2 regions of the Actinomadura sp. B10D3 genome follow, and region 2 is predicted to be linked to the other one. Evidence: riboswitches for the same ligand, from Rfam matches in the RefSeq annotation. Region 2 holds a riboswitch; the other holds the start of a gene.

Region 1 (4,486 bases), on a different contig from region 2:
CGCGTGGACAGCTCGCGCGCCTCGGGCGAGTCGAACGGCAGGCGGAGCGTGAAGAACACGTCCGCGAGGCCCATCACGCCGAGACCGACCGGCCGCCACTTGCGGTTCGCCTTCTCCGCCTCCGGCGTGGGGTAGAAGCCCCTGTCGATGGTGCGGTCCAGGAACCGGACGGCGGTGCGCACGGTCGAGCGGAGCCGCTCCCAGTCGATCCCGGAGGCGTCCACGTGCGCGGCCAGGTTCACCGAGCCTAGGTTGCAGACGGCCGCCTCCCCGTCCGCGGTCACCTCAAGGATCTCGGTGCACAGGTTGGACAGGTGGACGGTCTGGCCGGGCTCGGCGGTCTGGTTGCAGGCGCGGTTGGCGGCGTCCTTGAACGTCATCCACCCGTTGCCCGTTTCCGCAAGCGTGCGCATCATCCGGCCGTAGAGCTTGCGGGCCGGGATCTGCCGGACGAACCGCCCCTCCTTCTCCGCCGCCCGGTACGCCTCGTCGAACGCCTCGCCCCAGAGGTCGGCCAGCTCGGGGACCTCCTTCGGGTCGAACAGGGACCACGTCCCGTCGGCCTCGACGCGGCGCATGAACTCGTCCGGGATCCAGTTGGCCAGGTTCAGGTTGTGGGTGCGGCGCGCGTCCTCGCCGGTGTTGTCGCGCAGTTCCAGGAACTCCTCGACGTCGGCGTGCCACGGCTCCAGGTAGACGCAGGCCGCCCCCTTGCGGCGGCCGCCCTGGTTGACGGCGGAGACGGACGCGTCGAGCGTGCGCAGCCACGGGACGATCCCGTTCGCGTGCCCGTTCGTCCCGCGGATCAGGGAGCCGCGCGACCGCACCCGCGTCCACGAGACGCCGATGCCGCCCGCGTACTTGCTGAGCCGCGCGATCTGCCCGTACCGCTCGTAGATCGACTCCAGCTCGTCCCGCGGGGAGTCGAGCAGGAAGCAGGACGACAGCTGCGGGCGGCGGGCCGCGGAGTTGAACAGCGTCGGCGAGCTGGGCAGGTACGCCAGCGTGCTGAGCAGCCCGTACAGCTCCGCGACCTCGCCAACGGTCTCGGACAACCCGCACGCGACCCGCAGAAGGAAGTGCTGCGGGCGCTCCAGCACGAGCCGCGACCGCGGATGCCGCAGCAGGTACCGGTCATAGAGCGTCCGGAGCCCGAAGTACTCGAACCGGTCATCGGCGGACTCGTCGACGAGGGCGTCCAGCGCGGACGCGTGCGCGGCGACGAACGCCGCCGGAGCGTCCGCCAGCAGGCCCTCCCGGTGCGTGGCGGCGACCGACTCGGCGAACGTCCGGACCCCCGCGGACGCGGCCTCGTCCCGGATCCGGCCGCCGAGGAGCCGGGCGGCGACCCTGGAGTAGCCGGGCTCGGCGGGCACCAGGGCGGCGGCCTCGCCGATCGCCAGGTCCCGCAGCGCGCCGGCGTCGTCGCCGCCGGCGGCCCGGACGGCGGCGAGCAGCCGTCCGGCGTCCACGCCGGGAACCCCGTCGCAGGCCGCCTCGACCTCGGCGGCGATCGGCGCCGAAGGCGGCGCGGCCAGAGCCTGTGTCACGTGCATCTCCCCTCGCAAGCCGCCTCGCGGAGGCATGCGAACGGGGACGCGGCGGCATGCCGCGCTCCGCCCCCGGCCCACCCGCGAGGCCTGGACGTGGCGATCCGGGGGCCGACCACGGACCCCGAACCGGTCGTGCGGGCAGGTCTTCGGACTCGCGGGCGCCGCCTCGAAAGGCGTCCTACTGGCCGTCGCTTCCCAGGCCGCGTGGCCCAGTGCGTGATGACGGCGGTCGTTCCCGCTCACCGCTGCGGGGCAGTCCCGGACTCGCACCGGGTTCCCTCTTACGACGCCCCCGCCGCACGTGCGGCGGGGGCGTACCAGCACGGGATTGAACCCTACATGTAGTCGACGATCTTTGCACAACCCCAAGATGTTGGGTGTGTCGCGGATTCGCCGGGTCGGATGCGCGACCCCGGCCCGGGGTGGGACGATGGTGGCGCCATGCCCCCGCCCGCCTCGCAGCCGCTGTTCAGGACCGCGCGCGCCGTGGTGTTCGCCACGGTGTGCGTCACGCTGGCGACCCTCGGGCACGTCCTGGCGAGCGGGGTGCCGGTCCCGGCCTGGTCGGCGCTGGCGGGGTTCGCGGCGGTCCTCGGCGTGACGGCGGTGCTGGCGGGCCATGAGCGCTCGCTGGCGACGATCTTCGGCGGGCTGCTCGGCGGGCAGTTCGCGCTGCACACGCTCTTCGCCGCCGCGTCCGGGCCGGCGGGGCATCACATGCCGGAGGCGCACGCCGCGATGGCCGGCGGGGCGGCCCAGGGCGGCGCCGGGAGCGGCCTCGCGATGACGCTCGCGCACTGCGTGGCCGCGCTGGTCGCGGCCTGGTGGCTGCGCCGCGGCGAGCGGGCCGCGTGGGCGCTGGCGCGGCAGGTCGCCGCGCTGGCGAACCGTCCGATCCGGCTGCTCCTGGCCCTCCTCGCCGTCGAGCCGGCCGAGCCGCCGGCGCGTCCCCGCCGGACGGCGCGAGCACCGGCCGCCATCACGGCCACCGGCCGGTCCCTGCGGCACCAGGTGGTCCGGCGGGGTCCCCCGCCGCGTTCGAGGGCGCTCGCTCACCTCTGAGCCCGAGCGCAGTACATCACCGGACGCCGCTTCCTGGCGCGTCCGGCCTTTCCCGTACGACTCGAACGGAGTTCCTCCATGCGTTTCCTTCCAGGCGCCCGGCGCGCAGGCGCCGTCGCGTCGCTCGCCTCCATGGCCGTGATCGGGTTCGCCGCGGCCGCGTCCGCGCACGTCACCGTCAACCCGAAGGCGGCCGAGCAGGGCTCGTACGCCAAGGTCTCGTTCCGCGTGCCGAACGAGCGCGACGACGCGTCCACGACCAAGGTCGTGGTGCACCTGCCCGCCGACCATCCGCTGGCGTCGGTGTCGGTCCGCCCGACCCCGGGCTGGACGGTGAAGACGAAGAAGTCCAAGCTCCCGAAGCCGATCCAGGCGCACGGCGCCGAGCTGACCGAGGCGATCACGGAGATCACCTGGTCGGGGGGCGAGATCGAGCCCGGCCGGTTCCAGGAGTTCGACGTCTCGCTCGGACCGCTGCCCACCGACACCGGCCAGCTCGTCTTCAAGGCCGACCAGACCTACACGGGCGGCGAGGTCGTCAAGTGGGAGGAGCCTCCGGCCGAGGGGGCCGCGGAGCCGGAGCACCCGTCGCCGGTCCTGAAGCTGCTCCCCGAGGGCACCGCGACCGGAACCGGCCTGAGCGCCCAGGTGAAGCCCGTCTCGGCGAGCGGGCCCGCGGCGTCCGCCGATGACGGGACGGCGCGGCTGCTCGGCGGCGCCGGCCTCGCGGTGGGCGTGATCGGCATCGGCGTCGGCGCGTACGGCGTGACCAGGGCGCGGAGCCGGGCATGACCCGGGCGGCGCTCCGGGTCACCGCGGGCACCGCGGCCGCCGGGACGGTGCTCGCGCTCACCGCGCCCCCCGCCTCGGCGCACGCCGCGCTCACCGGCGCCAGCCCGGCGAAGGACGCGACGGTCGCGGCGCCGTCGGAGATCGTCCTCACCTACTCCGATCCGATCCGGCTGCCGCGCGTCGTGCTGACGGACGCCGCGGACCGGCAGTATCAGGCGGGGCCGCCCCGCGCGGTCGACAACAAGGTCACGCAGGCGGTCACCGGGGCGCTGCCCAACGGCGAGTACACGGTGGGCTGGCGTGTCGTGTCGGCGGACGGCCACCCCGTGAGCGGCTCCTACGCGTTCACCGTGCGGGGGTCATCGGGCGGCGCCCGGCCCGCCGCGCCGGCGCCGTCCGCGACGAAGGCCGCGTCCGCGCAGGAGTCGGGCGGGTCGTCGGGCTGGCTCTGGATCGGCCTGATCGCGCTGGTCCTGGCGGCGGCGGCCGGCGTGGTCGCCTGGCTCCGCCGCTCCTCCGCCCCCGCGGACTGACCCACCGCCTTCCGGTCGGGTGATTACAGGATTACGGTGATTACCCGACCGGAGGCACGTGGGGGCCGTCATGATCGTCGAGTACATCCGCTACAGCATCGATGAACGCGGCCGACGAGACCGGCCTCCCGGACGACCCGGAGTTCCGCGCCGCGTTCGCGTCCTACATCGAGTGGGGGACGCGCATCGCGCTCGCCAACTCCCAGCCGGACGCCAAGCCGCCCCTGGAAGCGCCCATGCCGCACTGGGGCTGGGGCGTCGCGCCGCCCTACATCCGGTAGTAGTAGCCTGCATCGCGTTCCTGCGACGAGGGAGGTTGATGAATATGGCCCGCGCGGCCCTTCGTCAGCATGCCCTTGTCCGGTGCGCGCGCCGTTGAGCGCGGCCCGGACGTCCAGTTCGAGCAGGAGCCACGCTTGTCTTCATCCGACCTGATCACCGATCGTCTCGTCCTGCGCCCGTGGACCGCGGCCGAGGTCGCCGCCGTCGTCGACGGCCTGCGGCAGGCCCACTGGGCGGACGACTTCCCCGCCGAGGGCGACCGCG
Region 2 (4,486 bases):
CCGCCGGAAACGAGGGACGACCCTTAAGCCCACCCCATGGGATCGTCCCCCTGTGGCCTACCAGGTGCCGGGGAACATGCGGTGCCTGAGAAGGGCTTCGACCTGATCGGCCGCCGCTTTGGCATCGCCGCAGGGCGCCAGGTAGCCGCACCGCCCGCGCTCCGCAACGTGGTAGCCCCACATGCCGCCGGGAACAGCCAGCGCGGTTACCCCGAGCCCGACGTGATCGTCTGGACCGCTGACGTAGACCCATAGCAGCGGCAGCGTGAACCCTTGTGCGCGATAGAGCCGGACGGGCCGCCAGCCCCGAGGCTCCAGGGCCACGACCAACAGGTTCAGGAACCTTTCCCCCGTAGCGCCGCCTCGGCACGTCCGCCAACGCAAGACGTACCGCTCAACCTGAGCGCTCAGAGGGCGCACTTGGCCCATACGATCTTTCCGCCTTCCGTAATCGGTCGGGTTCCCCAGTCGTGCACGAGTTGCGACATCAGTAGGAGGCCCCGTCCCGAGGTCGCTTCGAAGTCCTCGGGGCCGACCGCCGGGAGCCCCTCCCCCTGGTCCCACACTTCGATTACCGCCAAGGCCGCACGGACGTCGCGGAAGATCCGCACGATGATCTGACCGTCGCCGTGCCGCCATGCGTTGGTCACCAACTCACTCACGACCAGCCGCCCCACGAAGTCGTCCGTGGAACCCCACTCGCGGAACTGCGCGGCGAGGAAGTCTCGCGCTAGTGCTGGCGCGCAGTCGTCGGGGTCGAGAAGGAGTGTCGGGATTTCGGGGGCGGGTGCGGACATCGCTACGACCTTCGGAACGTCTCCGGTTGCTTCGGCTGTCAAGCGTGCCCGCATCGGGCTACGCTCGCTACGTTCCGGAACGGTCCGCAACATGTGGGAGGGGTCATGCACGCGCGGGAATCGCTCGACTCGACGAGGTCGCTTTGGCACTTCATTGCGGTCCACCTGCGCCGCTATCGCGAAGCGCACCATTTGTCCGGGCAGGCTCTCGCCGACCTGCTTGGGTGTGACCGTTCCACTGTTTCCAGGTACGAGTCCGACCGGCTCAGGCTCAAACGGGAGCACGCGGAGATCATCGATCGCATGTGGAACACGGACGGCATGTTCACGGCCCTGATCGGGTTCGCCGAGCGCGCCGACGATGGTGACTGGCTGTTGGAACTCGCCGAGTTCGAAGCTCGCGCAACACGGATCAGGATGTGGGAGGCGTCAGTCGTCCCCGGTCTGCTCCAGACGCCGGAGTACGCGAGTGCCGCGCTGAACGCTGGAACGGCGGACGACCCCCGAGCAACCGTTGAGCGGCGACTGGCACGACAGGCAGCCGTGTTCGACAAGCCGAAGCCCCCGAGGGTGGCGGCCTTGCTCGGCTGGGCAGCGGTTGAACAAGTGGTGGGGGGCGCTGACGTCATGCGCGGCCAACTCGCCCGCTTGATCGAGCTGAGCGAGCTTCCCCACGTCAGCGTCCGAGTTGTGGAGAAGAGCGCGGGGGCGCATCCAGGGCTTGACGGCCCTTTCAAGATCCTCACGGTCGGAGACCGGGATCTCGCCTACACCGAAGCGGCGACGCGTGGCCGCTTCCTCATGGACCCGTTCGACGTCCAAGAGGTGGCAGTAAGGTACGACTTGGTTAGCGACATCGCCGCCCCGGTCGGCCCGACTCGGGCCCTCCTGGAGGCCGAATTGGAGAAGTACACATGACCCAGTGGCGCAAGTCGAAGCGCAGCGGTACGGGCGCGCAGTCCGACTGCGTGGAGGTTGCGAACCTCTCTGGAAACATCGGCGTGCGCGACAGCAAGGACCCGAGCGGCCCCCACATCACGCTTCCGGCCGAGCTCTTCCGCCAGCTAGCAAAGGCCATCAAGCACGGCGCCCACGACGTGCCCTAATAGGGCTACCCCCACAGGCATAGAGAGCCCCCGTCCATCAGCCAGCAGCGGACAGGGGCTCTCCTCTTTCCCTCAGTCGTCCCGCCAGACCGGTTCGAGGAGGTCGGGGTTGAAGGTCGCCCGTCCCTTGCCTGCGGGTGGACGATCACCGCGTGGAACGCTTCCCGGACGTACGTGCGCTTGACGGAAAGCGGGAGCCCGCCGTCTACCTCAGCCAGGTACCAGCGCCGCCGGATGTCGGCGATGTCGGTCGAAGCGCGCTTGCGTCGGGTGTCCGCCGCAGCTTCGGCCTTGTTCTTCTCGGTGCGGAGAGGCCGGCCTCTTCGGGTTCGAGGTTGATCCGGTCTTCCTGCCAGCCGAACGTACGCGGACCACCGACCGACTTGCCACGCTCGGCGCGGGCACGGCGCGGAGGAATCATCGGTCAGGCGACCTGCCTGGGGGTCGGTAGGGTGGGAGTGCGGATGGTTCGCTCGCGTTCTGCGTGAGCGTCGTAAGAGGGAACCCGGTGCGAGTCCGGGACTGCCCCGCAGCGGTGAGCGGGAACGACCGCCGTCATCACGCACTGGGCCACGCGGCCTGGGAAGCGACGGCCAGTAGGACGCCTCGGAGAGGCGATGCCCGCGAGTCCGAAGACCTGCCTCCGCCCGCGCGCCGGCCGGCGTGCGGTGGTCCGCGGCCTCGTGGGACGGTCCGCGCCACGGCGACGCCGTGCCGTGCGCCCTTCCCGCGTGTCCGCCCGTGGCAGAGCGAGGGAAGCCGCCATGAACACCACGATCCTCGGATATCCCCGGATAGGCCCGAACCGGGAACTCAAGGTCGCCACCGAGAACCACTGGGCCGGACGCATCGACGCCGGCGCGCTCACCGAGACCGGTGCCCGCCTTCGGGCGGACGTCTGGACGCGGCTGCGCGACGCCGGGCTCGGCAGCGTCCCGTCCAACACGTTCTCGTTCTACGACCACGTGCTCGACACCAGCGTGTGGGTCGATGCGATTCCCGACCGCTATCGCCACCTGACCGGGTTCGACCGGTACTTCGCCATGGCGCGCGGTGTCCAGGACGTCCCGCCCCTGGAGATGACCAAGTGGTACGACACCAACTACCACTACATCGTGCCCGAGGTGGGGCCGGGGACGCGGTTCCGGCTGGCGGAGGGGGCGGCGGCCAAGCCGCTCGCCGAGTACCGGGAGGCGAAGGCGCTCGGGATCGAGACGCGGCCCGTGCTCGTCGGGCCGCTGACGTACCTGCTGCTGGCCAAGCCCGCGGTGGACGGGTTCCGCCCGCTGAGCCTGCTCGACGGGCTGCTCGACGTGTACGCCGAGGTGCTGGAGCGGCTCGCCGGGGCGGGCGCGGAATGGGTGCAGCTGGACGAGCCCGCGCTCGTGGAGGACCGGACGTCCGAGGAGATCGACGCGCTCGCCCGCGCCTACGCGGGGCTCGGGCGCCTCACCAGCAGGCCGCGGCTGATGGTCGCCACCTACTTCGGCAGAGTCGGCGTGGACGCGTTGCGCGTTCTCGCCAAGAGCCGTGTCGAGGCGGTCGGGCTCGACTTCGTCGCGGGGCCCGAGAACGTCGACGTGCTGGCGTCGGTGGGTGGGCTGCCTCGCAAGACGCTCGTCGCGGGCGTGGTCGACGGGCGCAACGTCTGGCGGACGGACCAGCGGCGGGCCAGGGCGACCTGCGCCTCGCTGCTCGGGCTGGTCGACCGGCTGGTGGTGAGCACGTCGTGTTCGCTGATGCACGTCCCGATCGACCTGGACGCCGAGACGTCGCTGGCGGAGGACGTCCGGAGCCGGCTCGCGTTCGCCCGGCAGAAGGTCGGTGAGGTCGTCGGGCTCGGGCGTGCGCTGCGCGAGGACGTGCCCGCCGAGGCCACGGCGACCAGGCCGGCGGTCGACAGGGCCGTCCGCGAACGCGTGAAGGCGCTCGGCGACGGGCGGCGGGGCGACCGGGCCGCCCGGTTCGCCGCCCAGCGGAAGGCGCTGGGGCTGCCCGCGCTGGCCACGACCACGATCGGCTCGTTCCCGCAGACGCCCGAGATCCGCAAGATCCGCGCCGACCGCCGTGCCGGGCGCATCAGCGAGGAGGCCTACAAGAAGGCGATGAAGGACGAGATCGCCCGCGTCATCGCGTTGCAGGAGGAGCTCGGGCTGGACGTCCTCGTGCACGGCGAGCCGGAGCGCAACGACATGGTGCAGTACTTCGCCGAGCAGCTCGACGGGTACGCGGCGACCGAGCACGGGTGGGTGCAGTCGTACGGGTCGCGGTACGTCCGCCCGCCGATCCTGCACGGCGACGTAGCGCGGCCCCGTCCGATGACGGTCGAGTGGGCGACGTACGCGCAGTCGCTGACGGGCAAGCCGGTCAAGGGGATGCTGACCGGTCCGGTGACGATGCTGGCGTGGTCGTTCGTCCGCGACGACCAGCCGCTCGCCGACACCGCCCGCCAGGTCGCCCTCGCCTTGCGGGACGAGATCGCCGATCTGGAGGCGGCCGGGATCCGCGTCATCCAGGTGGACGAGCCCGCGCTGCGCGAGCTGCTGCCGCTACGGGCCGCCGACCGTCCCGCCTACCTGGACT

Evidence for each region. Region 2 has a riboswitch for cobalamin ahead of metE (5-methyltetrahydropteroyltriglutamate--homocysteine S-methyltransferase). Riboswitches for the same ligand answer to the same signal wherever they lie in the genome.
Region 1: linked by a shared signal. The riboswitch ahead of ABGB11_RS05640 (ribonucleoside-diphosphate reductase subunit alpha) and the one ahead of metE (5-methyltetrahydropteroyltriglutamate--homocysteine S-methyltransferase) in region 2 are both predicted to bind cobalamin.

The regions. Positions count from the first base shown of each region.
Region 1 is NZ_JBDPLY010000002.1:499,473-503,958, reverse strand. Features, by position in the region: gene ABGB11_RS05640 (ribonucleoside-diphosphate reductase subunit alpha) at 1-1,550, opposite strand, end outside; cobalamin riboswitch at 1,673-1,890, opposite strand; gene ABGB11_RS05635 (hypothetical protein) at 1,995-2,615, shown strand; gene ABGB11_RS05630 (YcnI family protein) at 2,694-3,407, shown strand; gene ABGB11_RS05625 (copper resistance CopC family protein) at 3,404-3,940, shown strand; gene ABGB11_RS05620 (hypothetical protein) at 4,042-4,221, shown strand; gene ABGB11_RS05615 (GNAT family N-acetyltransferase) at 4,357-4,486, shown strand, end outside.
Region 2 is NZ_JBDPLY010000026.1:64,543-69,028, reverse strand. Features, by position in the region: gene ABGB11_RS31190 (hypothetical protein) at 58-324, opposite strand; gene ABGB11_RS31185 (ATP-binding protein) at 408-797, opposite strand; gene ABGB11_RS31180 (helix-turn-helix transcriptional regulator) at 903-1,715, shown strand; gene ABGB11_RS31175 (DUF397 domain-containing protein) at 1,712-1,903, shown strand; cobalamin riboswitch at 2,369-2,546, shown strand; gene metE (5-methyltetrahydropteroyltriglutamate--homocysteine S-methyltransferase) at 2,668-4,486, shown strand, end outside.